2 linked regions of the Psychrobacter arcticus 273-4 genome follow. The protein of the gene in region 2 binds, or shares a complex with, the protein of the main gene of each other region. Links are inferred from orthologs where the notes say so. Each region holds a gene or a part of one and is shown on either strand. Other genes may lie near its edges.

The links.
Region 1: the proteins of prfA (region 2) and prmC are in contact, whole or in part, in a crystal structure (PDB 2B3T), measured with the Escherichia coli proteins. The link is inferred for Psychrobacter arcticus 273-4 from one-to-one orthologs.

What each region holds. Positions count from the first base shown.
Region 1 is NC_007204.1:1,473,151-1,488,383, forward strand. What follows is about bases 4,715-7,506. They hold prmC (peptide chain release factor N(5)-glutamine methyltransferase), read right to left. Parts: upstream 6,674-7,506; coding sequence 5,756-6,673; downstream 4,715-5,755. Other genes in these bases: PSYC_RS06400 (ABC1 kinase family protein), read right to left, coding at 4,715-4,864; PSYC_RS06405 (HesA/MoeB/ThiF family protein), read right to left, coding at 4,937-5,734; PSYC_RS06415 (AmpG family muropeptide MFS transporter), read right to left, coding at 6,721-7,506. Also shown: leuA (2-isopropylmalate synthase), read right to left, coding at 1-1,247; PSYC_RS06390 (Lrp/AsnC family transcriptional regulator), read left to right, coding at 1,465-1,953; PSYC_RS06395 (YbfB/YjiJ family MFS transporter), read right to left, coding at 1,973-3,259; more of PSYC_RS06400, read right to left, coding at 3,509-4,714; more of PSYC_RS06415, read right to left, coding at 7,507-8,373; PSYC_RS06420 (LysR substrate-binding domain-containing protein), read left to right, coding at 8,870-9,799; PSYC_RS06425 (membrane-bound PQQ-dependent dehydrogenase, glucose/quinate/shikimate family), read left to right, coding at 10,004-12,538; PSYC_RS06430 (LLM class flavin-dependent oxidoreductase), read left to right, coding at 12,827-13,846; PSYC_RS06435 (AEC family transporter), read right to left, coding at 13,974-14,933. UniProt on the Escherichia coli protein: Methylates the class 1 translation termination release factors RF1/PrfA and RF2/PrfB on the glutamine residue of the universally conserved GGQ motif, i.e. on 'Gln-235' in RF1 and on 'Gln-252' in RF2.
Region 2 is NC_007204.1:1,236,272-1,251,669, reverse strand. What follows is about bases 1-2,957. They hold prfA (peptide chain release factor 1), read right to left. Parts: upstream 2,045-2,957; coding sequence 956-2,044; downstream 1-955. Other genes in these bases: PSYC_RS05490 (beta-ketoacyl-ACP synthase III), read right to left, coding at 2,429-2,957; lysS (lysine--tRNA ligase), read right to left, coding at 1-704. Outside these bases: more of PSYC_RS05490, read right to left, coding at 2,958-3,574; PSYC_RS05485 (DMT family transporter), read left to right, coding at 4,149-4,913; PSYC_RS11930 (lyase family protein), read left to right, coding at 5,272-5,781; ATP-dependent RNA helicase HrpA, read right to left, coding at 6,019-10,290; PSYC_RS05470 (SLC13 family permease), read right to left, coding at 10,735-12,156; PSYC_RS11665 (hypothetical protein), read left to right, coding at 12,525-12,686; PSYC_RS05465 (YoaK family protein), read right to left, coding at 12,775-13,470; PSYC_RS05460 (enoyl-ACP reductase FabI), read right to left, coding at 13,582-14,388; GTP cyclohydrolase I FolE, read left to right, coding at 14,751-15,347. UniProt on the Escherichia coli protein: Peptide chain release factor 1 directs the termination of translation in response to the peptide chain termination codons UAG and UAA.

The sequences.
Region 1 (15,233 bases), 230 kb from region 2 along the record:
TGCAAGATATAAGCAACCCCACCTTTGCCAGATTGACTATTGATACGTACCACATCTTGATAACTGCGACCGATATGCGCCGGATCAATTGGCAAATAGGCTACATCCCAGATGTTTTCAGTCTGCTCGACATGTTTCTCATTATAGTCAAGGCACTTTTTGATCGCGTCTTGATGTGAGCCACTAAAGGCAGTAAACACCAGCTCACCCACATAAGGATGACGTGGATGTAAGGGTAAGTTATTACATTCGCTAACGACTTGCACAATCTCGCTCATGTTACTAAAATCAAGCTCTGGATCGATACCTTGGCTAAACAAGTTCATCGCCATGACCATAATATCCATATTGCCAGTACGTTCGCCGTTACCAAGTAAGGTACCCTCGATACGATCTGCGCCAGCAAGTACACCAAGCTCAGCAGCGGCAACCGCGCAGCCACGGTCATTATGCGTATGCAAGCTAATAGTCACATGCTCACGCTTGGCAAGGTTGCGACAAAAATACTCGACTTGGTCAGCGAATACATTGGGCATTGACGCTTCAACAGTCGCAGGTAAGTTTAATATTACCTCTTGACCATTTTCAGGCTGCCAAACATCACAAACGGCATCACAGACTTCTACTGCATATTCAGTCTCAGTTTGACTAAAGCTCTCTGGTGAATACTGGAATATCCATTCTGTTTCTGGATATTTTGCCGCATATTTCACCAATAATTTAGCACCAGTAATAGCAATCTCTTTGATTTCATCTTTATCTTTGCCATATACTTTTTCGCGTTGGATGCGGCACGTTGAGTTATAAATGTGAACAATGGCACGCGTTGCGCCTTTTAATGACTCAAAAGTACGAGCAATCAAATGTTCACGTGCCTGCACTAACACTTGCAAAGTCACGTCATCAGGCACATGATTTTCTTCAATCAATTTACGAGCAAAATCAAACTCTACTTGCGCCGCTGAGGGAAAACCTATTTCAATCTCTTTAAAACCCACGTCTACTAAGGTTTCAAAAAAACGCATTTTTTGCTCGATAGTCATCGGATCAATCAATGCCTGATTGCCATCACGCAGATCCACACTTGCCCATATCGGTGATTTCTCAAGCGTTTTGCTCGGCCATGTGCGATCTGGCAACAAAGGCGCAAACGCAAAAGGACGATATTTACGGAAATCGAAAGCGGCTTTTTTTGGTGTGCTCTTTGCAGCTGGAGTCACTACAGGGCGTGTTGCTTGGTCAGACATAATCAATCCTTAGATGGCATTAGGTTTATATTTATAGTGAGGCAATCAATACCAAAATCCTGCTTTATCATACGAGATAATACTAACTTATGCCATTATAATAACAAAGTTTACAAGGTGAATATCGGCTTTATAACAAGTATATTTGCATATTATTAGTGAAATAATCCAGATTAATCACTATAATTGGTTTAATTCACTAATAAAAGCACTCGTTATGCAACATACTCATTCTAATTATCTATTAGCTGCAGATATTGATGACACTGATAAACGACTATTACGCTTATTGCAGACCGATGCTCGTATGAGTATTACTGAGCTTGCTGAGCGTGTTAATCTGTCGGCAACCCCTTGCGCGCGCCGTGTTAAACGTTTAGAAGATAGGGGTATTATCACCGGTTATCATACCCAAACCGATGTCCAAAAACTTGGCTATCCCTTGGCAGTGTTTATTGCTATCAGTATGGACCGTCACACGGCTGACCGTTTTGAGCAGTTTGAGCGGAAGGTTAAAAGCTTTGATGAAGTCATCAGCTGCAGTATCGTCACTGGTCGCACGGAGGATTATTTAATTAAAGTACGCGTACGTGACATGGCACACTATGAGGAGTTTTTATTACATAGGTTAAATCGTATCGAAGGCGTGGCACAAGTCCATACCAGCTTTGAGCTGCGAGAAGTATTTAGCCGAAGTATGGTGTAATTATGGTGACGTAATCCGCTTAAATGATTGTTTGTTGCAGCCGCGTGGTTTGACGCCAGAAAAAGAACACCAAAACCAGTCCTATCAGCAGTCCTATAGCCGCCGCCAATAACCCTGCATTAAAATTATCATTTTTACCAGCCAGCGCCACCGTCACCAATGGTCCTATGAACTGCCCTAGCGCATACGCCAACGTTGCCAGGCCCATGAGTAGGTTTGAATAAATGGGATTGATGTTTTTAATAAGTGTCAGCGTCATAGAGACCATACCGACAAAGGTCAATCCTAAAATCATGGCGTTACCATATAAGCCAATAGCGCCATCAATCCCTATAGGCAAATACATGCCAAACGCTTGCAATAATGTCAAGCCCATTAAGGTTTTAACCTCACCAATACGCTTGGCAAGGGCGCCCCAAATCGGGTTTGAGAGCATGGCAAAAATACCTACCACCAACCAAATAGACAGTCCAGCAGAATTTTGAGTGGTCAAGCGCTGAGCTACCATCACCGGCAAAAAAGTCGCAGACGTGATATAACCAAATCCTGCCAGCACATAACTGGTCAACAGTAAGGCAATAGGCTTACTATGACCTGCCAGCGCCTCGTATAAAGAGTGCTTAAAATTAATATAGGTTTGATATAGTGAAGAGTGTTGATTGCTTTGCGCTGTTTTTGAGCTTACTGATGTTGGGCCAGACAAAGCACTAATAGCAGACGGGCGTATGGCATACAGCAGCCATAAAACGGGCAAACCAATCATTCCAGCGACTAGCCAAATCACATCGAAATGATAGCCAAGCGTCAGTAACCACCACGTCAGTATGGCCGAGGCACTGATACCGACACCGATACCCGCATAATGTACTGCCGATAGCACCGAACGGCGCTCATGACTAAGGCTTTGAATCACCAAAGATGAGCTTAAAATCATTGCCACACCACTTGCGATACCTGATAACAGCCGAATAACATACCATAAATTTAATGACATATTTGGCACGACCAACAGCATGGTAGTAATGACACTGACTATCGTCCATAAGATTAGCATGTGCCATGTTAAACGCTGCGGCACAAACATCGCGATAAGCGCGCCAATAAAATAGCCGATATAGTTGATTGAAGCAAGCCAACCTGCAATGGTCGTTGATAGCGACAATTGCAGCATAATATCAGGTAAAGTGGCTGTAAATAAGAAGCGCCCAAACCCTATTACCACTGCCAGACAATACATACCAATCAACGCAATCGCCGTTTCATTGGTGATAATAATAGCAGCACGGCTTTTGAGAGCAGTCATCATGACAGAGCCATTTTGTGGCAAAAAGCACACAAATCCTTTTTGTTAGAACAGTCAAAAGTAATTATAAACGAGTGATTAAAAAAGCATTATGTCTGGTATAGTAAGCCCAGTATAAAAACGATACAGCGGGACTGGAATGAATTTTTTGCAGCCTCTGTCTGCGCAGGCACAGCACGCCAGAAAAATTTATACCAGTGCCGCGTCAAAACATGATGTATCTACTTTATTTGGAATCGACTATATTTAATTCTATAGGACATTGAGTATTGGATGATTTTCTTGATCATTTATCTCAGCTTTTCCTAGCATCTGCACGCGCTGATCACTAAACATATCCATATCAGGCGCAAGCGTACGCATAAAGCGGTCAAAATAGAGCATCTGCTTGGTTAATAAGGCAAAGTCACGCGGGAAATGAATACCATGACGCTTGCCGACCTCAACAATCTCTAACATCATTGTATTCAGCTCATCAGCCTGCTCTTTAGTATTAAAAGGCACACCACTGGTAAAGGCTTTGTCCTCTGCCATGATGGTTTTCATCATACGCTGTAAATCATTACCCAATGCCACCACATCAACCTGATTGCTGCTATGGGTCATCTCCATATCTATCATATGGCGTGCCATCGCATAATAATCATTGTCCTGCATCGCTTGCATCATGCCCATGCAAGCGTGCCAGCTTTCAGCCTTTAATTTGCCGACAATACCAAAATCTAAAAATCCGATACGTCCATCGGTTAATAGCATTAAATTACCCGCATGCAAATCTGCATGGAAGCTATTACACAGCATAAGGCTTGCAAACCACGTATTTAGTGTATCTGCCATTACTTGCGCAGGATCAGTACAATACTGACGCATCAGAGACTCATCTACCATAGAGACACCGTATAAGCGACTCATGGTCAACACACGCTTGGTAGTGTGCGCTTCATATACCTTAGGTGCTACTACGCGTGTATTGCCTGATACCGCCAAAAACTGCTGGAAATCGCGAATATTTTGCGCCTCAGCGATAAAGTCTGTCTCTGCAAGCATACGCAGACGAATCTCATCGATAATTGGCGCAATACTGGCAAATCTCATCGAAGGCATCAACAGCTCAACCAACTTAGTCACGCCATGCAATACACCTAAATCCGTCTGCATGATGGTCTCAACATCAGGCTTCTGCACTTTTAACACAACTTCATCACCATTATGCAAACGCGCCGCATGGACTTGGGCAATAGAGGCTGACGCTAGTGGCTGTGAGTCAATATACGCAAACGTCTCTTCAAGTGTAAGACCATTAACCGCAAACTCTTCTTTTAATACTTGCTCAATATAAGCATAAGATAGCGGTGTGGTTTGATCCAAACAGCTCTGGAACGCTTGCACGTAATCACGGGGAAATAATGACGGCGTACTGGCAATAAACTGCCCTATTTTGATATAAGTGGTGCCCAATTGCTCAAATGTTTCTTTTAGTAGCATGGCATCAGGTTTTTCGCCTTTTGCCACTCTAAGCGCTGACAGGCCAGCGATACTCACCGTTTGACGAACACGATTAACGACATTAAAGGTATGCTTTAATAAATGCGGACGATGTATTTTCATAAAGACAACTGTGCTTATATAAAGAATATGTGAGGATGGGTAATGATAACGCTCAAAAGACAACCGATAAAATTAAGAAAGGCTATTGCAGACAGGACACTCTGTATCTTTTCGGTAGCCCATCAGCCGCTGCTGCATCTGACGACCATCCCATATTAACAGCTTATTCTTCAGTGGATTTTTGGTTAAACCTAAATATTGCAGAGCGGCATTGGCTTGTAGATTACCCATAATAGCGGTAGTACTGGCAAGCACCCCCGAATTGGCACAAGTACGCTCGTCAGCCGCCGCATCAAGTACCACTGAACCAAACACACAATGATAGCAGCCGGTACTTAGCTGTGGTTCAAACAGTGCCAATTGCCCTTGCATCGCAATAGCAGATGCCGATAATAATGGAATCTGATAACGCACACTGATACGATTGATAATATCACGAGTAGCAAAATTATCGGTACAGTCTAAGAGTAAGTCAGGCTTGCCAGTTGCCATATCAAGTAACTCATAAGCATTGTCTTCGCTCAAACGCGACACCGTACCGCGAGCCGTTATCAAAGGATTGATACGCATCAACATTTGCGCCGCTGTCAGCGCTTTAGGCTTACCGATATCATCAGGTAAAAATAGTGTTTGCCGTTGTAAGTTACTGGCTTCAATTTCATCGTCATCAATCAGATGAACGTACCCCAATCCTGCTCGCACTAAGGTTTCAGAAGCCGGACAGCCAAGCCCCCCTGCGCCTATTATGACGATACGTGATGATTTTAAACGTAGCTGCGCATCGATATCCCAGCCATCGAGCAATATCTGCCTTGCATAACGCAGCAGCTCATCATCTAATAACATCTCTGTTTCTACAAGCTCATTCATATTTATAACCATTACTTAAGATTAAAGCGAATGTTTATTAAACTGCCCAAGCGTCATTCTATCGTTTCCGCCAAAATCTTTAATCGTTCGTATATTATCGAAGTGATTGTCCGCAAATAATTGGCGCACAGCCTGCCCTTGATCATAACCATGCTCAATCGCTAGCAGCCCGCCTACTTTTAGATATTGTGGTGCATAATAGACAATATGTTCAATATCAGCCAAGCCATGATTTGGGGCACTCAAAGCACTGATAGGCTCTGCTAACAAACCTGCTAAATGCTCATCCGCTTCATCAATGTAAGGCGGGTTAGAGACAATCACATCAAATAACTGCTCATCTTGAGTAGGCAATTCGTCATACCAGCTACTATGGACAAACGTCACTTCAACAGCATTACTGACAGCATTATGCTGCGCAATTTTTAGCGCCTCTAGCGAGAAATCAACAGCAACGACTTGCCAGCTTACTTGTTTTAACGTATCAGCCAGCTTTAACTCGTGAGCCAGGCTAATGGCAATACAACCAGAACCGGTTCCCAAATCTAGCAATCGCATTGACTTTAACGTTGGCGTTGTACTAAATGGTTGACTTTTTATCCAATCTAACACTGTTTCAACCAAAACTTCAGTATCGGGTCTGGGAATCAAGGTATGTTCATTAACGGTAAAATCAAGCGACCAAAACGCCTGTGTGCCCGTTAAATAAGCCAATGGTGTACCTTGCTGCATCTTAGTCATACCAGCATTAAATCGCTCAGTCTCACTATCACTTAGCTGATAGTTATCATCAGTTATTAAAAATAGCGCGGGTTTATCAATGACATATAACAGCCAATCAGTTATCCAAAACTGCGGAATAGCGGCATCTGTAGCCGCTTTTTCCGCTTGCTGTTTGATTTGCCATACTGTTACGTCTGCTGCTTTTTGCGCTGTCATAACTGACTCTTAATAATTATATCTGTTTTATTTTTAGAACCTGCGCCCTATTCTGACGCACGCGGTGGCTTATTAGTGTTGGCCAAATTAGAATTTGCTTTGGTTAATTCGACACCTTTATTACTGCCACTATTACTGCCATCATCGTAAATATCATCGTTGTCACCAATGACGATATATTTATCAACATAATAAATCAGCGCTAAAATAGGAATGCCAATCAAAAAGGTGAACATAAAGAAAAACTGATAACTGGTGCTGTCAACGATAGTGCCTGAGTAACCGCCCACCACTTTTGGTAGTAATGTCATCAGTGATGAAAATATCGAATACTGTACGGCCGTAAAGCGAATAGATGTTAAGGCAGATAAAAAGGCAATAAATACGGCACTGGCAAGACCAGCAGCAAGGTTATCAAGGATTACTGCCAAATACATATACGGCAAGCTCCCAGGATGGTATGTCAGCAGAATAAATAATAAGTTGGTCACGCAAGCAAGGACTGCTCCAACCATCATTGCGCGCATGATACGCATTTTTTGTGCTAATAGGCCACCTAAAAAGCCACCGGCAATCGCCATAACAACGCCCACCAGTTTAACGGCGTTAGCAATGTCAATTTTAGTAAATGCCATGTCTTGATAGAAGACGTTAGAGATAACCCCTGCCACAATATCGGAGATGCGGTAAAGACCAATCAGCGCTAATAATAATAACGCCTTTTTACCGTAACGGCGGAAAAAATCAGCAATAGGCTCAATCCATGTGGTCTTAGCAAACTCTTGCTCTACAAGGTTGGCTTTTACTAAGCCGTAACCGATAGCTAAAGCCGCTGCCAAGCTCGATACCATACGCACCACTTCGATTAAGAAGCCTGCGAACACACTTTCTGTCTCAGGTAAGACCAAGCCCGCATTAGCAAATACCAATACAAAACCTATGACTGATATAGCAAATACCAATACCAGACGCGTATATTCTGACGTTTTACGCTCAACGACCACTTGTTGTCTAATCGGCTCATGAATCACTAAGGTTGTAATAACCCCAATACCCATGACCGCTGCCATAATCCAGTAAGTATTGCGCCAAGCCTCATAGCTATAAAAGCTCTCGGTAGAACCAAAATAATCGGCTAAATATAACGCCCCAGCACCAGCGACGATCATCCCGATGCGGTAACCGGTCACATACATGGCAGACAATACCGCCTGTAGACTTGGCGGTGCCAACTCAATACGATACGCATCAATAACGATATCTTGCGTCGCTGATGAAAAGCCAAGCAGTACTGCACCCACTGCCATCAGAACTAAGCTACCTTCATTCGCTGGGTTGACACTCGCCATAATACAAATGGCCGCAATAATCATCACCTGTGAAACCAATATCCAGCTACGCCTCCGACCTAAGAGCTTGGTTAATATCGGCAATGGCACCGCATCAATCAGTGGTGCCCAAATAAACTTAAAGGCATAACCAAGCGCAGCCCAGCTAAACATCGTCACTACGCTACGATCAATCCCTGCCTCACGTAGCCATAACGATAAGCTAGAGAAAATCAGTAAAATAGGAATGCCGGCGACAAAGCCTAGAAACAGCATGATAATCGAACGCCGATCAAGATAAGCCTGCAAAGATTCGCCAAATGACTTCTTGGCAATGGGAGGATTGGGCGGAATAGGTTGGACAGCAGACATAACAACTCACCAAAAATTTAGACAAAAAATACGACAGTGCGCTACCTTTTATCCAAAAACCTTATCTACTGGCAGTATGCCATCGAGACTATCAGGATAAAAAGGGACAAAAAATCGCCTAGCTCTGTACAAAGAAAATGACATTTGCTGCAAAATTAAATTATGGTACTTGAGAACGCCCAAATTGACTAGATATTTTTGCAATAACCACCTGATTGGAGATAGGTACTGTACCCCATATCCCAACTTCGTAATCTCATGTATCTTAACCTTTCTCAACTATAAACCACCCTCTACTTTTTTTGGTTTATTCATATTAGATTTTTATTTGACTTATTATCTGAACGATTTATCTATATTCTATATATGTATAAATAGATACCTATTTATTATATACAAGAATAATAGCTTTGTTTTACACTACAGCCTTGTTATGTTTTTTGGGCGTTTTAACTTTTATAAAGACGACTGACTCTTTATATGATGGGATTAACTTATGGCAATCGACGTAGTGGTCAATCAGCGGCATCTGCAAATTCAGCTTAAGCAGTTAGAGACAGTGTGGCATACAGTCATCAACGGCTATAACTTAAGTCAGGCAGCCACAGTACTGCACACCAGCCAATCAAGTCTATCAAAGCATATTGCTGCGCTTGAGAATCAGCTCAAAACTGAAGTATTTGTGCGCCAAGGCAAACGATTAACTGGACTTACGACAATGGGCACTGCGCTCATGCCGCATATTGAGTCTATCTTTGCTGAAATTCGTACGATTGAAAATCTCAGCCTCGACTTTAACAATCCAAATGTGGGTACATTGACGATTGCCACGACTCATACTCAGGCACGTTATGTATTACCAGAAGTCGTGAAAGAGTTTAAAGAGCGCTTTCCTAAGGTTAATCTCATCCTACAACAGGCAGATCCTGAAACCATCGCACAGATGGTGATACGTGGGCAGGCCGATATTGGCATTGCCACCGAGTCCTTGCTACATAACAACTATCTACGCTGCTACCGCTATTATGACTGGACGCATCGCGTCATCGTACCAAGCGATCATGAACTTGCAGGACTGGAATCTATTGATTTACCGACCCTGGCTAGCTATCCAATTGTGACTTATCACGGCGGCTTTACGGGGCGCGGCGCCATTGACAAAACCTTTAGTGACGCCGGTCTTGAGCCAGATATCGTACTGGCTGCTCTTGATGCCGATGTGATTAGTACTTATGTAGGCTTAGGTTTGGGGATTGGCATTATTGCCGAAATGGCATTTGAGCCAAGCCATTATCAGAATCTAACGGCCATTCCGGTCGACCATTTTGGGCGCTTTACCAGTTGGATGGCAGTACGTGATGACGCAGAAATTCGTCAGTATGGTCGAGCCTTTATGGAGCTGTGTCAAAAACAATTCAACAACTAAAACACCCCTACCAAACAGCTAATCTGAACCTACCCCACCTTTACCGAAATTATGCATAAGTGATAGAATAGAGTCTGAAACGTTATCCAACGTTTGATTTATTTTTTATAATGCATGTACTGCTGGACGCCTACACATCTAATTATTACTGGGTGTCGATCACTGCATGTTCATTTGCTCTTATGTAAACAGGTGGTACCGCTCATGGAAAAATTCGTAGCGATCATTATGGCAGTTTTTGCCGCCCCCTTGCTTATCGGTGGCGCTTATCTGCTCTCTTTAGGCGGTAGTCCATACTATCTCTTTGCTGGCATTGTCATGCTAGCGACAGCATTTTTATTGTTCAAAAAACATTGGAGTGCTTACGGGCTCTACGCTATTTTTATAGTAGCGACTATTGCTTGGGCTCTTTGGGAGTCCGGCTTTTATTGGTGGGCACTGGCACCTCGTGTTGGCTTCCCATTGATCTTTGGTCTATTAATGTTATTGCCGTGGGTATCTAATAAGATGCGCGGGCAGCGCGCTCAAGTAGCGACAAGCACTGCTAATAGTGCAATAACTCCAAACACGGTTAAAAAGAATCCTCTTTATTATTGGGGGTTGCTCGCTAGTGTGGTTGTAGGTGCACTCCTTTCTTTTGGGAGCTTAGCAAACAACGCCACGGACAAGTTAGGTGAACTTGATTTAAGTGCCTCTGATAAAGACACCTCTACAAATCTTGGCGATTCATTATCAACTGGCGAACAAACACCAGATGGCGAATGGAGCGCATATGGCCGTACTGACTATGGCCAACGCTACTCTCCTTTGACTCAAATCACCACTGATAATGTCAAAGATTTAGAGCTGGCTTGGCAAATTCAAACGGGTGATGTTAAAGGCCCTAACGATGTTGGCGAGACCACTTATCAGGCAACGCCGTTAAAAATCGGCAATGCGCTGTACTTATGTACGCCTCATAACTGGGTAATGGCACTAGATGCTGACTCTGGTGAGACACTATGGAAGTTTGATCCAAAAGTAGAAAAAAACCTACAACGCCAACACCAAACCTGTCGAGGTGTGTCTTACTATGCTGGTCAGTCTGGCACGGATAGCACTCCTCCAGTGGCTAATAATGAGACAAGCAGTACCATTAGCAATGCAGCTGTCAGCAATCAACCCGCTGCAACCAGCGATATGATAGTGCAAAAAATTGCTGGTAATACCTTTGAAAATGCATCTAAGCAATGCGATGCTAAGATATTTATCCCAACTTCTGATGCCAAACTATATGCACTCGATCCAAATACTGGGCAACGCTGTCAAGATTTTGGTGAAGATGGCGCATTAGATTTGATGCACAATATGCCATTTACACAGGCGGGCTACTACTATTCGACGTCGCCTCCGATAGTGGTAGGCAATACGATTGTTGTGGCAGGGGCCGTCAATGACAACTATGATGTAAATTCACCTTCTGGTGTTATCCGTGCTTATGATGTCAATACTGGTGAGCTATTGTGGAACTGGGATTCAGGCGACCCTGACAACACCGCGCCTTTTGATGTCAATGATCCTACTCAGACGTACAAAACCAGCTCGCCAAATTCATGGGCGATCGCTAGTGCTGATGAAGAGCTTGGTTTGGTTTACTTCCCTATGGGTAACCGCACGCCAGATCAGCTGGGCAGCTACCGAAACGCTGCTGAAGAAAAATATGCAACCTCTGTTGTCGCGTTAGATATTAATACAGGCGAAGCGCGCTGGGTACAGCAGTTTGTCCATCATGATCTTTGGGATATGGATACACCTGCTCAGCCAACGTTGCTTGACTTAGATACAGCTGATGGCGTCCAACCTGCTTTGGTTGTACCGACCAAACAAGGTGATGTCTATGTCTTGAACCGCGCAACAGGCGAGCCTATTGTACCAATCAAAGAACGTGATGCACCGCAAGGCTATCTCATTGCAGGTGAACACGCCGCACCCACTCAGCCTTATTCTGGTTTGAGTTTTGAGCCACCAATGTTGAAAGAAAAAGACATGTGGGGTGCCAGCCTGATTGATCAGATGATGTGCCGGATTGAATTTAACCAGCTTAATTATGATGGTCGTTATACACCACCATCAACGAATGGCAGCATAGTCTATCCTGGTAACTTTGGTACCTTTAACTGGGGCGGAATCGCCGTCGATCCTGAAAATGGCGTGATGTTTGGTATGCCAACTTACCTTGCCTTTACCTCAAAACTCATTCCCAAAGAAACACTTGGTGATGTTGAAACCAATAAAGGTGAGCAAGGTGTGAATGCCAATGAAGGCGCAGATTATGCGGTAGAAATGGGACCGTTTTTATCACCGCTTGGCGTACCTTGTCAGCAGCCACCATGGGGCACGATAGCAGGTGCTGATTTGGCCACAGGCGAGATTGCTTATCAACGCAAAAATGGTACCGTACAAGACTTATCTCCTATTCCATTAAAATTGGAGTTAGGTGTCCCTGGTATCGGTGGACCTATCATCACTAAAGGTGGCGTCGCACTCTTATCAGCGGCGACCGAAAACAACTTCCGCGCTTATGATTTGAAAAATGGTGATGTACTATGGAATGTGCGTATTCCAGCAGGTGGTCAAGCCACGCCTATGACTTACTTGAACTCTAAAGGTGAGCAAATGGTAGTATTGGTTGCTGGTGGACATGGTTCAGTGGGTACAACCATTGGTGATTATGTCATGGCCTATAAGCTTGCTAAGTGAATAAGAGCAGTTTATATACCTAGCTTTTGCTTTATTAACCTTACCTCGTTTTAAAAGCGTTGCGCTTTTTAAAACGGGGTACTTTTAACGAAAAAACAGGCGACCCATGTCATCTGCTTTTTTTATGAAATACCAACAATCAACCTCGGTTTATTTATCCATTAGAGTGCTTAAAAGCAGCTCACGCTAATTTGTTATGAATTATTACTACTCAGTAACGCGACTTGAAATCGATATTAATAATGAGCATATCAAGAGAAAATAATTAATAACTTTATTGGATGATTTATGAGTAACCCTATTCCCTTATCTTTCTTAGATTTAGCCCCTGTTCCTGAGGGTAAAACTATTGCTGAAGGCATTGCCCAAACGGTTGAAACCGCGCAGCAAGCTGAAAAATCTGGCTTAAACCGTTACTGGATGGCAGAGCATCATAATATGCCCGGTATCGCTAGTGCAGCGACGTCGGTACTACTGTCGCATATTGGTGCTCAGACCAAGCGTATACGTATTGGCGCAGGCGGCGTCATGCTGCCCAATCATGCACCGCTTGTTATCGCAGAGCAGTTTGGTACTTTGCAAGCATTATATGGCGACCGCATAGATTTGGGGTTGGGTCGTGCGCCCGGTACAGATGGTGCAACTTTTCAAGCATTACGTCGTCAGATGCAAGATGCCGATCGCTTTCCACAAGATGTGCAAGAGTTGATGTACTTTTTGGGGAATGGCACAGATGATAGCCCAGTACAGGCATTTCCGGGTGCAAAATCTAACATTCCTATTTGGATATTAGGTTCGTCTCTTTTTGGTGCGACCTTAGCAGCGCACTTAGGATTGCCATATGTGTTTGCCTCGCACTTTGCACCGCAAATGCTTGGACAAGCCATTACAGCTTATCGTGAGCAATTTAGACCATCGGCCTATTTAGATAAGCCTTATGTCATGCTAGCGGCAAATTTATTGCTTGCTGATGATGATGCGACGGCGCAGTATCACTTTACTTCAGCCCAGCAGAGTTTTGTGCGTTTACGCCGTGGTGAAACAGGTCAAATGCCAAAGCCTACTCATGATATGGATAGTATCTGGAACGCTGCTGAGAAAATGATGGTGGATAGTGCGTTGTCGGTATCCTTTATCGGCTCTGTTGAAACCGTCAAACCAAAGCTTGCGACGTTTCTTGCTACCTATCAGCCAGATGAGCTGATTGTGACAGCAAACGTTTATGACCAAGCAGCACGTATGCGCTCGCTTGAGCTTGTCTCTGAGCTTAATTTGTTTGATTTACAACCAACAGCAACGCTTGCATAATATTGAAAAACCTCCCCTTCTATTAAGATTGGGAGGTTATTAGATCAGGGTTTGATAAATTCTTAGTAACTGTCTGTTGATTTCACCATTGCATTATAAGAACCCCATTTATTCGTTTATAATATTCTTAAATCAACCCCATAGCGCGCAATATCGCGGCGCCAATCGCCATACCAAACATACCAACCACCGTGGTAAATGCCAAAATATTGGCCGCTAAAATATCATTACCACCCATCGCTTTTGCCATCACATAGCTTGCGGCTGCCGTTGGCGACGCAACCATCAAAAACAGTACGCCCATATGTACACCCGTTAAGCCAAAAGCAAAACCAACCGCTATAGCGACCAATGGTGCAATAACAATGCGTCCAATGCTTGCCTGCATAGAAAGTCCAGAAGGATGCAACATCGACTTCAAATTAATACTGGCACCTGCACAAATCAGTGCAAGCGGTAAAGCAACTGCTGCCAATAACCCACCGGTGATATGAATCACACCTGCAAGCGGTGGTAGTGGCAACGCTTTATAGGTAAATGCTGCGACGAGCGCAATGATAAGCGGATTTGTGAATAGCTTTTTGATAATCATGGTACTACGACTGAGCCAAGTATCTTCCGAACTTTTAGATACTCGGCTTAGCGTAATCACCGCTAGGATATTGAACAGTATCGTGACCACGCCCATGTATACCGCGCCAATACTCAAGCCGCTCGTACCATAAGCGTTAGCAACGGTCGCAAGTCCAATAATCGCCATATTGCTGCGAAAAATACCTTGTACAAAAACTCCTTGATTAGCAGGGTCACTGATAAAATGCTTGGCATAGAGCTCAGAGCCAATAAACAAAATAAAGGTCACCACAATACCAGCGACTATCAATACCACTTGCTTCGCATAATCAACATCACTATCGACCACACTAAAAAATAGCAGACATGGCAAACAGTAGTTAAAAACGAAACTAGAGGCCTGATCGACAAACACCTGATCCGCCTCACCCCGTCTTTTCATAAAAAAACCCAACCACATTAAGGCAAGGTTGGGCAAGACGATGGTCATAGCAAAAATAATGGCATCAATCATAAATAGGCTCAATTCGGTGACAAGCCCATCATAATATGGACAATAGCGTGGTAAATTAGTAAAAACGATGTAGGAAATAACAGATGTAGGTAATAACAATAGGGTTGATAATTCGTAGAGCTGTATTTCGTAGAGCTGTATTTCGTAGAGCCAGTATAAATAAAAAACAACAACCAAGACAAGCCAGTGTGCCACTTTCTTTTAACGACTATGATGTTTTGGCAAAAAAACCCATAATAATTTCTCATTATGGGTTGTTTATACGTTTTAGGCTTGAATTTGATATTTTTTGATACGTTA
Region 2 (15,398 bases):
GCATTATGATGAGTCACAAACGGACGCGCCACCGCACCACCTGGAATGGGATGCATCATAGGCGTTTCCACTTCCATAAAACGCTCATTCAACATAAATTTGCGAATACCGCTGATGACTTGGCTGCGTACCATAAAAGTATCACGGGTCGTCTCATTGGTCATCAAATCAAGATGACGGTTGCGATAGCGGGCTTCCACATCTGCTAAACCATGAAACTTATTTGGCATTGGGCGTAATGCTTTGGTCAATAATTGCATCTCTTCGATATGTACGTACAAATCACCTTTACCAGAGCGACCGATGTAACCTGATACGCCAACGATATCACCCAAATCTAGCGATTTGATGTCGGCTAACGTCTCTTCATCTAGCTCTTTGCGTGCCACATATAATTGGATACGACCTGTCATGTCTTGGATGACAATAAATGCACCACGGTTGAGCATGACGCGACCGGCGACATTCACCTGTGTTTTTTCGCCTTTAGCATCATTATCAGCAATTTCTTGTTTTGAGATACCCTCAAAAGCCGTCTGCAAGTCTTGCGCATAATCCGTACGTTTAAACGTATTCGGATACGGTTGTTTGCCTGAAGCAACGATATCCTCCAGCTTGGCTTGAAGCTGAGCAATCAGTTCGTTGGCGTCTTCTGGGATTTGCTCTTGGTTATTTTGCTGATTTTGATTGTTGGGCTTTGACATAACACTCTCAAAATTATTAGATAATTAAAGGAATAAACGAACATTAGAAATTTAAAATAAAGGCTTAAAATAAGAAGCCCAGATAAGGCAGCTGTCGTTGATGAAGACGTGACGCTACCAGCAGATAACCAAAACGCCATCAACATCGCAACAATAGTCAGCGCGATTTTGTTAAACGATCATACTAGCGAAGGTTTAGTTATCAGTTGCATTGTGTACGCCTCTTATTTTATAGGCTTATGAATCTCTTATTAAGCACCACCAACACTTGCCATCAAGTCCGCTTGGTGCTCACGTAACAACGCATCAAGGATTTCATCCAAGTCACCTTCCATAATCGAATCAAGCTTATATAAGGTCAGGTTAATACGATGATCAGTCATACGGCCTTGCGGGAAATTATAGGTGCGGATACGCTCTGAGCGATCACCGCTACCAACCAAGTCGCGACGTATCGTATCAGCTGCATCTACCTGTGCTTGAACTTTGACTTGCTGAATTTTAGAAATCAGCATTTTCATGGCTTGCGCACGGTTTTTATGCTGACTGCGTTCTTGTTGACACTCTACCACGGTACCGGTTGGAATGTGCGTCAAACGTACGGCTGAGTCAGTGGTATTCACGTGCTGACCACCGGCACCGCTTGAGCGGAACGTATCAAAACGAATGTCGGCTGGGTTCAAATTAACCGTGTCATCAATCTCAACTTCAGGCATAACAGCGACGGTACAGGCTGACGTATGCACGCGACCTTGGCTTTCAGTATCTGGGACACGCTGCACACGATGCACGCCAGACTCAAACTTTAGGCGACCATAGACGCTATTACCAGACACACGGGTAATGATTTCTTTGTAACCCCCATGTTCACCTTCATTGGCTGACAAAACCTCTAAGGTCCAGCCTTGAGCTTGCGCATACTTTTGATACATACGGAACAAATCACCAGAGAAAATTGCCGCTTCATCACCACCTGTCCCTGCACGAATCTCCAAAAATGCTGGTACTTTATCATTAGGGTCTTTTGGCAGCATCATGACATTAAGTGCTTCTTCCATCTCTACAATAGTATCGCGAGCACTGTCAATCTCTTCTTGCATCATCTCTTTCATGTCAGGATCTGAAGCTTCTTTTAGCATAGCTTCTGCATCAGCCTGATCCGTTTCTGCACCAACATAGTTCTGCCATAAAGTGGTGATATCCATCAAGTCACTATGCTCAACGGACAGCTCACGGAATTTATTGTTATCATTGATGACACTCGGGTCTGATAATAAGGCAGTGACCTCTTCATAACGGTCTACCATCTGGTCTAAACGCAGGCGTAAGGATTCTTTCATAAAAGGACTTTTAATTGAATAATTGAAATAAGACCGTGATTATAGCAAATTTTTGCGCTTAAATTAAAACCTCTCAGCAATCTTGTCAATATATGGATAAACTTTTCTGCTAGCTCCACAATATCGACGCTTTTTTCTAATATAGTTGAAATACTTTAAAGTCGCTACCGTATTGCTGGTGTAAATTTTTTGCAGCCTCTGTCTGCGTAGGCACAGCCAGCAAGAAAAATTTGCACCAGTAGTACCTGTTGTATCGATATTACTGTTCACCTACTATAATTTGAATACAGCATAAGCTTTGCTTAAAATTTGAGTAAAAAAAATAGCCAAGAATATTCTTGGCTATTTAGATAAGGATGAGAGATCAAGATTAAGATTTAAAAATTAGACCTTGCGGACGATTACCGACCCAATAGAGTAACCGGCACCAAACGAGCAAATAACACCCAAATCACCTGAGGCAAGGCCATCTTTATAGCGATGGAAGACAATCATTGGGCTGGCTGAGCTGGTATTGGCGAATTCAGCAATGACACTTGGCACAATAGCTTTGTCTGCTTCTTTACCGATGACCGTACGCAAGATTAAATCTAGCATATTGGCATTGGCTTGATGTAGCCACATCATTTTTACATCAGAGGTTGGGATATTATTCTCTTGTAGATGCTCAGTGATAACTTCTGACACTTTTGGACAGACTTCACGGAAGACCTTACGACCATTTTGCAAGAATAATTTATCGGTTACTGGCTCTTTAAGATCAGGATACATATCGGTCTGCGCTGCCAAAAACTCTGAGCGATCCATAAACCCGTATTCATTTTTGATGTTGGTCGAAAACTGAGTAAATAGCTTAGCATTCAGTATCTCGTAGCCTTTTGGCGTATCGAGTTCTTCGACGATACAAGCGGTTGCAACATCACCAAATATAAAGTGACTGTCACGGTTACGCCAGTTTAGGTGAGCTGAAGTAATTTCAACGTTGACCACAGCGACGCGCTTAGCAAGACCTGATGCGATAGAACCATGTGCTTGTGATAGACCAAAAGTCGCTGCACTACAAGCCACATTCATATCATAGGCAAAGCCGCCCACCATACCGATCGCATTTTGAATCTCGATAGAGACGGCTGGATAAGTACGCTGAAAGTTTGAGCAAGCAAGGATGATACCATCTAAGTCATTGGCCTCAAGTCCAGCATCAGCTAAGGCGTCATTTAACGCAGCCACACCCATTTCTGCCATGATAGACAGCTCTTCGCCCAAGTTACGATAAGCGATAACAGGTGCCATGATTTCAGGGTTTAAGATGCCGTCTTTTTCCATCACATAGCGTGATTGAATACCAGATACTTTTTCGATAAAAGCCGCTGATGAAGGCTGAAGTTCAGTAACGGTTCCTGCTTCAATGTCAGCCGCGTGCTTTGCATTATAATTTTCAACATACTGGTTAAAGGACTCTACTAGTTCTTCATTACTGATGCTAAAAGGAGGGATATACAGGCCTGTGCCTGTGATACAAGTCGTCATGATGCGCTTCCTTGTCTACTACTATAGGGCTTGAAATAAGCATAAGGTGAAGTAAAACAACAGTCATCTGATTTTGGGTGAATGACTGTAAACTTAAAATAAGTGCCTTTATTATGCCTGAATATTATTATATTTCTAATACTTTGTTACAAATAACTGGCTTCTTGCCAAGAATAAGTAAAGATTGGCTTCATTTTGCGGCAGCGGCGCTATAATCCGCCTTGCTTACTCACGTTATTTGTATAAATAATTGGTCTGCATTTTGATGGTCTAAATCTCTATTAAGAAATATCAAACTTATTCCCTATTTTGGAGTGTCAATGGTGGAAATGTTGAATGGGTTGGGGGGATTACCGGGTTACCACGGTATTTAAAGCTGTTCTATTTTATGAAAAATCTCACTTACTGATTGTAGGAATTATTTTTGAAAGTCACGCTTTATACTCTGATTGCGTTCATAGCATTTGCAGCAAACTCTCTATTTTGTAGGATGGCTTTAGCAGAGGGTGACATAGATGCTTGGAGATTTACTATCATCCGCCTATCAAGCGCGGCTGTTTGCTTGGGTATTATCATGGCATCTCAGGCGTACTACTTACGACATCGAGCATCAAAGATTGGTCAACCCTTTGATAACAGACTATTAAGCGAAAAAGGTAGTTGGCTGAGCAGCATAAGCTTAGTGATTTATGCGCTGTGCTTCTCAGTTGCTTATGTCGAGCTTGAGACTGGCACTGGGGCGCTGATTTTATTTTCAGCGGTTCAGCTCACCATGATTGGTTGGGGTATTTATAAAAAGGAGACATTGAGTCATTTGCAATGGATTGCCTTTGTTGTCGCTATCGCAGGGTTTGTCTATTTGATGCTACCGTCGGCGGCGATGCCTTCATTACTCGCTGCCATGCTAATGGCAATCAGCGGTGTAGCATGGGGTATCTATAGCATACGTGGCAAAATCTGTCTCTCACCGCTGCGAGCCACAGGCTTTAATTTCATCAGAAGTCTGGTAGCGATACCGATATTATTATTCACTGGTTTTATATATCAAAACATTATGGATGTGCAACTCATTCATTTAGACAGTATCACCATGGAGGGGATATGGTTGGCGTGTGCATCAGGGGCAGTTACCTCTGGTATAGGCTACAGCATCTGGTATATGGCAATGCCTTTATTAAAAAATACGCAGGCGGCCGTTATACAGCTTTGTGTACCTGTGCTTGCAGCATTACTGGGCGTAGTGATTTTGTCCGAACCAATGACTTTAACTTTTATAGTAGTAAGTGCTGTCATTTTGAGCTCAGTATTGGTCTTTATTTTAAATAAACAGCCATATTAATCACAATATAAGGCGCTTATGCTGAAATGTTGTCTATAATGCTCATTTGATGCGACATCGCAATAGTGATAACAGGGTTTTTATAAATATCACAGGTGATGGACGTTTTTATCAGGGCCTTTATTGAATGACAACCACTACTCGCCAAGAATATGACTTACTCGGTCATCGCGATGTTCCGTCTGACGCTTACTACGGCATCTAAACCTTACGTGCCTCTGAAAATTTCACCGTCAGCGGTGTACGCTTACATCAGTTCTCTACCTTTATCCGTGCCTTTGCTACTGTTAAAAAAGCCGCTGTCATTGCCAATCGTGCTTTAGAGATATTGGGCTATGAAAAAGGGCGATATCAGCATGTGCATCCAAATAACCATGTCAACCTTTCACAGTCGACCAATGACACCAATCCAACAGCGTTAAATGTCGCATTAGACGACTACTGTACACGTCTGTTAGATAAGATGGCAATGCTGCATCAAAGCCTAGTCAATAAGAGCATCGAATTTGCCGACCAATTAAAAACGGGTCGCACCCATCTACAAGATACGGTACCGATGACAGCAGGTCAAAAGTTTAATGCTTTCGCAACAATGGTCAAAAAAGAGATGGCGCGTATTGAGTCAACTCGTGCACTCTTTCACGAGATTAATATGGGCGGTACGGCTATCGGTACTGGCTTAAATGCGCCTGCTGGTTATTCAGAGCTGTGTGCTGAGACCTTACAAGCGCTAACTGGACTTAGTGTGGCTGCGATACCGCCGCCCGCCATCAGCGCCGCTGAACAAATATCCATAGCTAGTAGCACACGCTGGGCATACCAACGCTTGATGATCAGTACTCATAAATACAGAGAAGTCCATTATTGATAAAAGCATCGACAAAAAGCCAATGCGTCACGGCGACTTCTTCGATAAGTATTACTTCTGGAAAGGCTTGTAAGGTATGAGCTTAGCAGCCAGTGTCATGATAATGTCTAAGATATCCATATAAGCGGTTGAATAATCTTTTTGATAATACAGGCAATAGTGTCATGCTTTTAGCAAATGGTAACTAAAAGCATGACCATAAAAGTTTGCGAACGGTTATTGAAGTGCTTACCTTTGCTAGCTCATTTTATCCCATATCTTACTAAGACGCTTGGGTGATACCGCCATACGGGTTTTCATCGGCTGAGCAAACAGTTGAATGCGATACTCCTCGACCATCCAGCGGTAATCGCTGATGGCTTTATCATTAGCACGTCCTGCCAGTCGCTCCATATGCAAATCGAGTGCATAGACACCATCTAGGTCAGCTTCGATATTGTGCTCAAGGCGGTCGATACGAATCTCTAGCGCCTCCAGATAGCGTGGATACTGTTGCCAGTGGCTGTAATCCATGCGATAAACAAAATCAGCCAAATGTAAATCTCCTAACTGATCCTCAATATCTTCGATAGACTCACCAAATATCTCTCGATCAAGCATCAGCAGGCTTTGGCGGATACGCTGCCAGCGGGTATAGACGTTTTTGAGCGTTTTTATGATCGTTTGACCGATCAGCAAGAAGTTACTTAGCACCACATCGAGCGTTTGGCTGTATTCTTCAGGAGTAAATGGCAACTCCTCGCTGAGCCCAACCGCAATATCATCCGCACTTTCAGGTATGTCTGCCGTATGATCAAACAATACATAATGCTCTTCAAGCGCTGCATCTAGAGTCGCATCAATGATGATGGTTTTCAGCTTTTCCATATCACCAAGGGGCGCAAATGCCAGTTTGAATATGTTATCGACTTGACTAGTCAGCTGTTTTTTCTTTGACCCAAGTTTGCTTTTGATTAAGGTTAAGACCCCAATACGGTGCGCCTGCAATGCTGCGTTGACATCGGTATATTGATGGATAGATACTGCTTCACCTGCCTCGTCAGTGACCAAAGCGGCGAACTGTTTCATGACCACGCCTGCGCTATGATGGTTTTTACTAAAGGCGAAGTGTTCAGGAAATTCTGTATGCGCGCCTTGCTGCTCATTCACCGCTTGGCGAGTCTGAGAGGCATGGCGAATCTGCAATGTTTGTAGATCGCGACCTTTTTCAATGATACGGTTCTTATCATCAACCACGCAGATTTGCGGCTGCAAATAACGATCAATACTAGACGGATTAAAATGCTCTGGGGTGACCGACATAATGCCACGGCGGTTAAGTGCTTGGCAAAGCTGTTTTAATAATCCCTGTCCACCCGCAGGCTGCAACTCATCAAACAAACTATCGGCAGTATCAGGAATAGGTACAATCTGACGACGAATGTCTTTTGGTAATGATTTCAATAATTGCAGGACCAGCTCAAAACGCCAGCCCGGTACGCCCCATAATAGCTCAATCGCGTCAAGCTGCGGTAGCGCGACAAGCGGCACACGGATGGTCACCCCATCGTCATCGCTTGCTGGATCAAAGATATAGCGTAATGGCAGTTTTAAATCGCCAAGCTTCCATATTTCTGGAAAATCGCCTGTAGTCGGTGCTTGGCTATTAAGCACGTCCTCATCGGTAAAGAACAGGTATTGAGTATCGGTTCTTTCAACCTCAACACGCCAGTCTTCAAACGTTTTACGGCTTGCAATATGCTCAGGAATTTTTTTATCATAAAACTGATACAAGGATTCTTCATCGACCAATAAATCACGGCGGCGTAATTTATCCTCAATGCGTTCAATGTCAGCAATTTTATCCATATTGTGCTGTAAGAATGGTGCTTGTCTACCTAAATTTCCAGTAACCAGACCATCTCGAATAAATATCTCGCGCGACTCACTTAAATTGACTTGCTCATAGTTGGTCAGCTGCTTACTGATAATAATAAGACCGAATAGACTAATCTGAGCATAAGCTTTGACGCGACCGGTTTTTTTCGACCAATGCGGCTCGAAGTAGTGATATTTTAATAAGTTACCGGCAGCCGAGATAATCCATTCTGGCTCAATCTTGGCAACAGTGCGCATAAATACTTGTGAGGTTTCGACCATCTCAAACGCCATGACCCACGGCGGTATTTGCTTAAATACCGTACTGGCTGGGAATATTTTGGCTTTTTGCTGACGAGCTGCTAAATATTCGCCACGATTTTCAGTTTTATGGGCGATAATGGACAATAAGCCTGTCAATAAAGCTCTATGCAAATTGGCATATTTAACCGCTTTTAACGCTTCATCATCGACGCCCGTTGGATCACTATTGGCTAATTCAGCATTTTCAGTATTAGATTTGGGATTAATAGCATCATCATTCAGTTTAAGCTCGGTAACCATTTGCACCAGCTGGCGATGGGTCTGCTGCCACTCACGTACCCGCGGAAAGCTAAGATAGTTTTTCTTAGTAAACTGTTTTCGCTGATTGCCAGACAACTTATTACCGTCCTCGTCTTTTTCAAACAGCGCTTTCCATAAACTTAAATAAAATAAGAAGTCGGAGTCATCTTGGCGGAATTCTGCATGCTTTTGATCGGCTTGAGTGCGCTTATTCGCCGGACGCTCGCGTGGGTCTTGCACCGCAAGCGCGGCAACCACAATCAGCATTTCACGGATACAGTCAAAGTCGGAGCCAGCGACTAGCATACGCGCCAGCCTTGGATCGATTGGCATACGTGCCATCTGTTGCCCGATACGAGTCAATTTTAAATGATCGAGACCTTGTCGTTTTGACTTATTGCTTACATTGCTAACCGCTTGCTCATCTTTTTCGACAATCGCGCCAAGCTCATTTAGCAGTTTATGCCCATCGGTAACTAAACGACTATCAGGCGGCTCAATAAATTCAAAGTCATCAACGCTACCTAGGCGCAGATTTGCCATCTGCAAAATAACTGAGGCTAAATTGGTGCGTAAAATCTCAGGTTCTGTAAATTCTAGACGACCAGTAAAATCTTCATCACTATATAAGCGAATACAAACGCCCGGCGCAACACGACCACAACGACCTTTACGCTGATTAGCGGCTGCTTGCGATATTGCCTCAATCGGCAGGCGCTGTACACGTGAGCGATACGAATAGCGTGAAATACGCGCAAAACCCAAATCAATCACATAACGAATACCGGGTACGGTCAATGCCGTTTCGGCGACGTTGGTGGCAATAACAATGCGCCGACCGCGACCTGAAGGCTGAAAGATACGCTGCTGTTCTTCATAAGTCTGACGTGCAAACAATGGCAGTACTTCGGTATGCTTAGGTCCATGACGCTCAAGCACCTCTTGTAGCTCACGTATCTCAGCTTCAGTCGCCGCAAATATCAAAATATCTGCTTGGTCAGCATGACCTTTATTTTGTGCATCGCTAAAGCATTCCTCTACAGCAGCAACGACCGCACGCGGCAGGTTCTCTTCAAAATCGTCATAGCTGTCATCATCCGAGCTGGTTACCGGCTCATCTGTCAAGGGACGATAACGCACTTCGACAGGGAAGCTTCGTCCTTCAACATTGAAGATAGGCGCCGGTATGTTACGCTTCAGCTTATTGTCATAGCGGCTAAAGTATTCACTAAAGCGTTTGGTATCAAGCGTTGCAGAAGTAATAATAACTTTTAAATCAGGGCGCTTGGGCAGCAATTTTTTAAGATAACCCATAATAAAGTCGATGTTTAAGCTACGCTCATGTGCTTCATCGATAATAATAGTATCGTATTTACTCAAAAAACGATCATGACCCAATTCAGCCAACAAGATACCATCAGTCATGAGCTTAACGACTGATTGTGCCGTGCCCTGCTCATTAAAGCGAATCTTAAAGCTGACAGTATTCCCCAATTGCTCACCCAACTCTTCCGCAATTCGGTTAGCGACACTTCGAGCTGCCAATCTTCGTGGCTGTGTATGTCCTATCTGCCCACGTATACCACGCCCTGCTAGCATTGCTAATTTAGGCAGTTGGGTCGTTTTACCTGAGCCTGTCTCGCCAGCGACAATAATCACTTGATTATCTATAATGGCCTGGATTAAATCATCAGCACGTTGACTAACGGGTAAATCTAGATTCAGTTTCTCTGCCAATTTGTTTGGCATACTATCTATACGCGCTTGCACCGCTTGTTGTGAGCGGGTTTTTAACTGTTCATATTGAGCGCGTTTTTTATCCAAATCATTGCTATTTTTAGCGTCGTGTTTGTCATCTGTATTGGTATTTTGATTAGCAGCCGGCTTTTTAGACGATTTCGCACGTGCCAGCTCACGCTCAAGGCGACTGAGATGATACTCATCTTTTGCAAGCACAGGTAACCTCTCAAAAGAAACAGCGTTTTGAGGTTTTGTATTCTCTTGCTGTTTAGTGTTTACATTAACGTTCAAATTTTCAGCTTGTACATGTTGGTTGCTTTCTTGATTATCTCTTAGAATATCAGGCATATTTACTTAGGCTATTTATTGTTTGGAAGTGGTTAGATTATGGGGATAATTGAGCGGCGATTCAAGTGACTCGTATATGGTCTAGACTGGCGTTACTACTGATAAATCGTTTACGTTATATATATCGTCTATATCTATAGTTGAAATACTTTAAAGTCGCTACCGTATTGCTGGTGCAAATTTTTCTTGCTTGCTGTGCCTACGCAGACAGAGGCTGCAAAAAATTTACACCAGCAATACCTGTTGTATCGATATTACTTTTCACCGACTATACCTCTTAGATAAACCTAGTCAGCTAATAGTCATTTCAATCTGCTTTGAGTCGCTAGTAGACTAATGATAGCAAGCATACAGACACTATTGTTACTCTTAAATGAAAAACCCAATGTTCAAGAGTCACTTAAACATTGGGTTTTTTCGGTTATAACTCTCTTGACTAATAAGTTATAGCAAGAAAAAATATGCCCACAAACCTAGTACAAATGTAGCAATAACATTAAGTATAAGACCAACACGTATCATCTCTGTCTGCTTAATAAGACCTGTACCAAAGACAATAGCGTTTGGTGGAGTGGCAACCGGTAGCATAAACGCACAAGAAGCACCGATACCGATAATCATTACTAATATTGCAGGTGGCAGACCCATTTGCTCAGCAATGGCAGCAAATACAGGGACTAACAAGGCTGCAGAAGCAGTATTAGAAGCAAATTCTGTCAAGAATATAATGAATGCCGAGACTGCAAGTACCACTACGATAAGCGGTGCAGAGGACAGTCCATTAGCAACTGCTTGACCAAGAACCAAAGATGCTCCTGAAACTTTTAAAACCGTTGATAGCGCAATACCACCACCGAACAACATGAGTACGCCCCAGTCGGTGTTATCAGAAACTTGCTTCCATGACACCAAACCTAAGCTGACCACCGCTGATGCCGCTAACAGCGCCACAATAGAATCAACATCATCAATATTAAGTGCTTCACCAATTTGTTTCGAGAGTATCCAGCTCAGCGCTGTTACGATAAAGACAATAATCGTTAGCACACGTGGCTTATTCCATGCAATAGGCTCATCTTCGTTAAGCGTTACTTGACGATTAAGGTTAGGCTTAAGGAACCAATACATTGCACCGAGCAGTAATGGCAACAGCACTAACATCATTGGAATACCAAACTTCATCCAATCGACAAACGCGATATCAAGCGCTTTGGCAGCAATAGCATTGGGTGGCGAACCAACAATCGTACCCAAACCACCAAGGCTGGCAGAATAAGCAATACCTAATAGAACGAATACAAAAGTACCACGGTCTTTTTCGCGGTCAACCTGCGTTAGAATACCAAGCGCCAGTGGTAGCATCATCGCTGCAGTAGCCGTGTTCGATATCCACATCGATAAAAATGCGGTTACCCCAAATATTAAGAATACCGCATTTCTAAGATTGCCACCTGACATTGATAGAATCTTGAGCGCAATCTTTCTGTCTAATTGCTGCATATGCAGCGCTGCCGCTAGCGCAAAACCACCAAAGAATAAATAAATTATTGGGTTGGCAAAGCTTTGTAAGCCGATTTTAGCATCGAAATCCGGTAAACCGATCAGCGCTCCTATGACAACCACCAATATCGCTGTAATCGTCACATGTATCGCTTCGGTTAACCATAACACGCCGATAAAGAACAACATGGCGAGGCCTTTATTGGCACTAATATCGTACGGCAATACATTATATATAAACAGACTGATAACCGCCGCCATGGCGACAACCATCAATCCTTTACCTGTACCTTTCGGAAAGGTATCCGTAAATAAATACTCGTTGCCATCGTTAGGAAGATGGCTATCTAGTTTTTTCTCTGACATATAAATGCCCTTATTGTGCCCAAAGACAGTGTTAAAAATTATAAATATAAATACGTATTTCAGCAGTTAATGACAGCTTTATAATTGTGGCTACCAAAATACGGTGCCATCATAACAGAAATATTATCAATATAGACATTATGAATAACCCTATCAAAAGTATGGTCTTCGTCTCATTTATCTAAAACTAATTGGCTATATAAATATACTTTTAAATCTAAGATCTATTTTAAAGAACCATGAGTCGGGATGATACAAAGTTACATACCATCACTAAATATGCTCATATTTTACCTGTACAACTCATAAGCTGTATCACATACTTAGTTGGTGAATAACACGTTAATAAAAACAAATAGGAGCCCCTCATGGCAGATGACAATAAAACTGACTCAACGACTAAAATGGCACCAAAAGATATCAACCAAGATGGATTGGCCAAAAAAGATCAGCAGCGCACCGACGATTCTGCGTTAGATATGATGCAAGGGTTGCATGAACACGAAGACCATAAAGAAGACGATAAGTAATCTATGTCGATTTGATTGAATAAAAACAATAGCGTCTGATTGTTAGATAGCACTTTTAAACATAAGATTTAAAAATGAAAAGCGCTCATCAAACTGATGGGCGTTTTTTTCTTGGCTGTCTTTTTTCTGGTAGATTGTCTGACACATAGTTGTATACGAACGCTGCGCTCAAAACAATAGTAATGGGCAAAAACAAAGCGCCATAGCCCACTCTGGCATATAAAAAAGCGCCTACGGCACTACCAGCGCAAAAGCAGTACCAAATAATTGCCTGAAACCCTAATGTCGGTTTACTGATGCGCCGACCAGCGAGCCAATTACCGATGGCAGCGCCCATATCTGAAGTTAGCCCTGTTAAATGCGTGGTACGAATAACTGCCCCGCTATATGTCGCAACCATCGCGTTTTGTAAGCCGCATGCCATAGCGGCGGCAAGCTGTCCTAAATAATCATGCTGCTGGTATAACCAATAGCTCAGCAATAACAATGCCGCTTCCATATAAAGCGCACTGCCATAACGCCGACCAAGCTTCAATGACGTCTGACCGATGACAAAGCCACTCAAAATTGCCCCTGCCAAAAAAGACAATAACAGCGCGCCGATATACAAAATACTGCGAGCATCCAAATACGCAATCGCTGCTGCAAATAGGCTGACGTTACCCGTGACATGAGAGACCGATAAATTGGTAAATCCCATCAAGGCTGCCGTATTAACGCAGCCTGCACTAAATGCCAGTACTGCTCCGCCCCAAAATATCCATCTTGGCAATCTGGTTATCATATTCGCCGCCTAATGGCTCATCAGCAAAAAGCCCATAGTATAACCAAAAAAGACAGCCGATTGGCTGCCTTCCTTATTTCTCAATATGAATGATTGAGAATCACCTTTTAACTATTTCGTCTCATCAAGCATCATTAGCTGCTCGCTGATGGCAACGGTATTAAAACCGGCGTCAACGAACATAATCTCACCGGTGATGCCTGATGCCCATGGCGATAATAAAAATAGCGCGGCATTACCAACTTCAGCTTGAGTGATATTGCGCTGAAGTGGCGCAATCTTTTCACTGATATCGAGCATTTTACGGAATGACTTGATACCACTTGCTGCAAGTGTACGAATAGGACCTGCCGAAATCGCATTGACACGAATGCCCTCACCGCCCATAGAGGTTGCAAGATAGCGAACACTGGCTTCAAGACTCGCCTTTGCCATACCCATAACATTATAATTTGGCAATACTGAAATACTACCCTCATAAGTCAACGTCAGCATCGAGCCGTGACGCATGGCTAATAACTCGCGCGAGGCTTTTGCCAATGCCACAAAGCTATAGCTTGAGATATCATGCGCAATATGACTGCCCTCACGGGTTGTCGCATTGACAAAATCACCATCAAGCTGATCCATTGGTGCAAATCCAATCGCATGTACCACACCATTAATGCCATCGCCCCAATGCGCAGTTACTTGCTCAAAACAAGCAGCAATAGACTCATCTGATGCCACGTCACACTCAAGGACTAAGTCAGCCTCAAACGCTTCTGCTGCCATATCCACACGTTTTTTGATTTTGTCATTAGGATAAGTCAGGATTAACGACGCACCTTCGCGATGTAGTGCTTCAGCAATTGCCCAGGCGATAGAAAGCTTGCTGGCGATGCCGGTGACGACAAAACGCTGTCCTTGTAGTAGCATAATATTTCCTTTTAAGTCAATTTAGGTGATTTAAATGATAGATTATTTTTAATAGTTGGCTAACAAATAGCGAGTGAAAGTACAAATTGAAAGATGACTTATTATACACGAATTGATTTAAGTAAACAGTCGTAAACCGTATTTGCTTACACTGTATTAATGCCTGATCCCGCTTAATAATACCATCTAATATTGATAAAACGGTTAACTACTAGCCACAGCAGTATGAAGTTAAGTAGATTTCAAGTATAATCACAGCCCTTCCAGCTTGCACAATTTTTATAAAAATCCTTTACAACCGTTGTTTGTAACCAAGGATTTAGCGTTAAGCTACACCCACATTTTGGATGGCTGCCAAACTTATGAGCAATACCGCAACAATAGCATCAGATTATCAAGAAAGCATCGAATCCTATCGTCAGCTCATCGCCTCAACGGGTGAGGACTTGCATCGTCCAGGACTTGAAGACACCCCAACACGTGCCGCCAAAGCGTTTGCGCATTTGACCAAAGGATATCATCAAAGCTTAGATGAAGTGGTCAATGGCGCTGTATTTCCATCGACCAATCGCGAGTTGGTTTTAGTACAAAATATTGAATTTTATTCATTATGTGAGCATCATATGTTGCCTTTTCATGGTGTTGCGCACATTGGTTACTTACCAAACGGTCAAGTATTAGGACTGTCTAAATTTGCTCGTATCGTCGATATGTTCGCTCGTCGTTTGCAAATTCAAGAGAATTTGAGTGAGCAAGTGGCACAAACTATTATGGATGTGACTGGCTGTCGCGGTGTAGCTGTGGTAATGGATGCGGCCCATATGTGTATGATGATGCGCGGTGTTAATAAGCAGCACTCCACTACGCGTAGTACGGCTATGCTAGGTGAGTATGTACATGATAACCAAGCACGCAATGAGTTTTTAGATGCTGTACCAAAGCGTAGACCTGCTTTCTAATATACTAAAAACATTAAATTAAAAACGTTAAATTAAAAACGTTAAATTAAA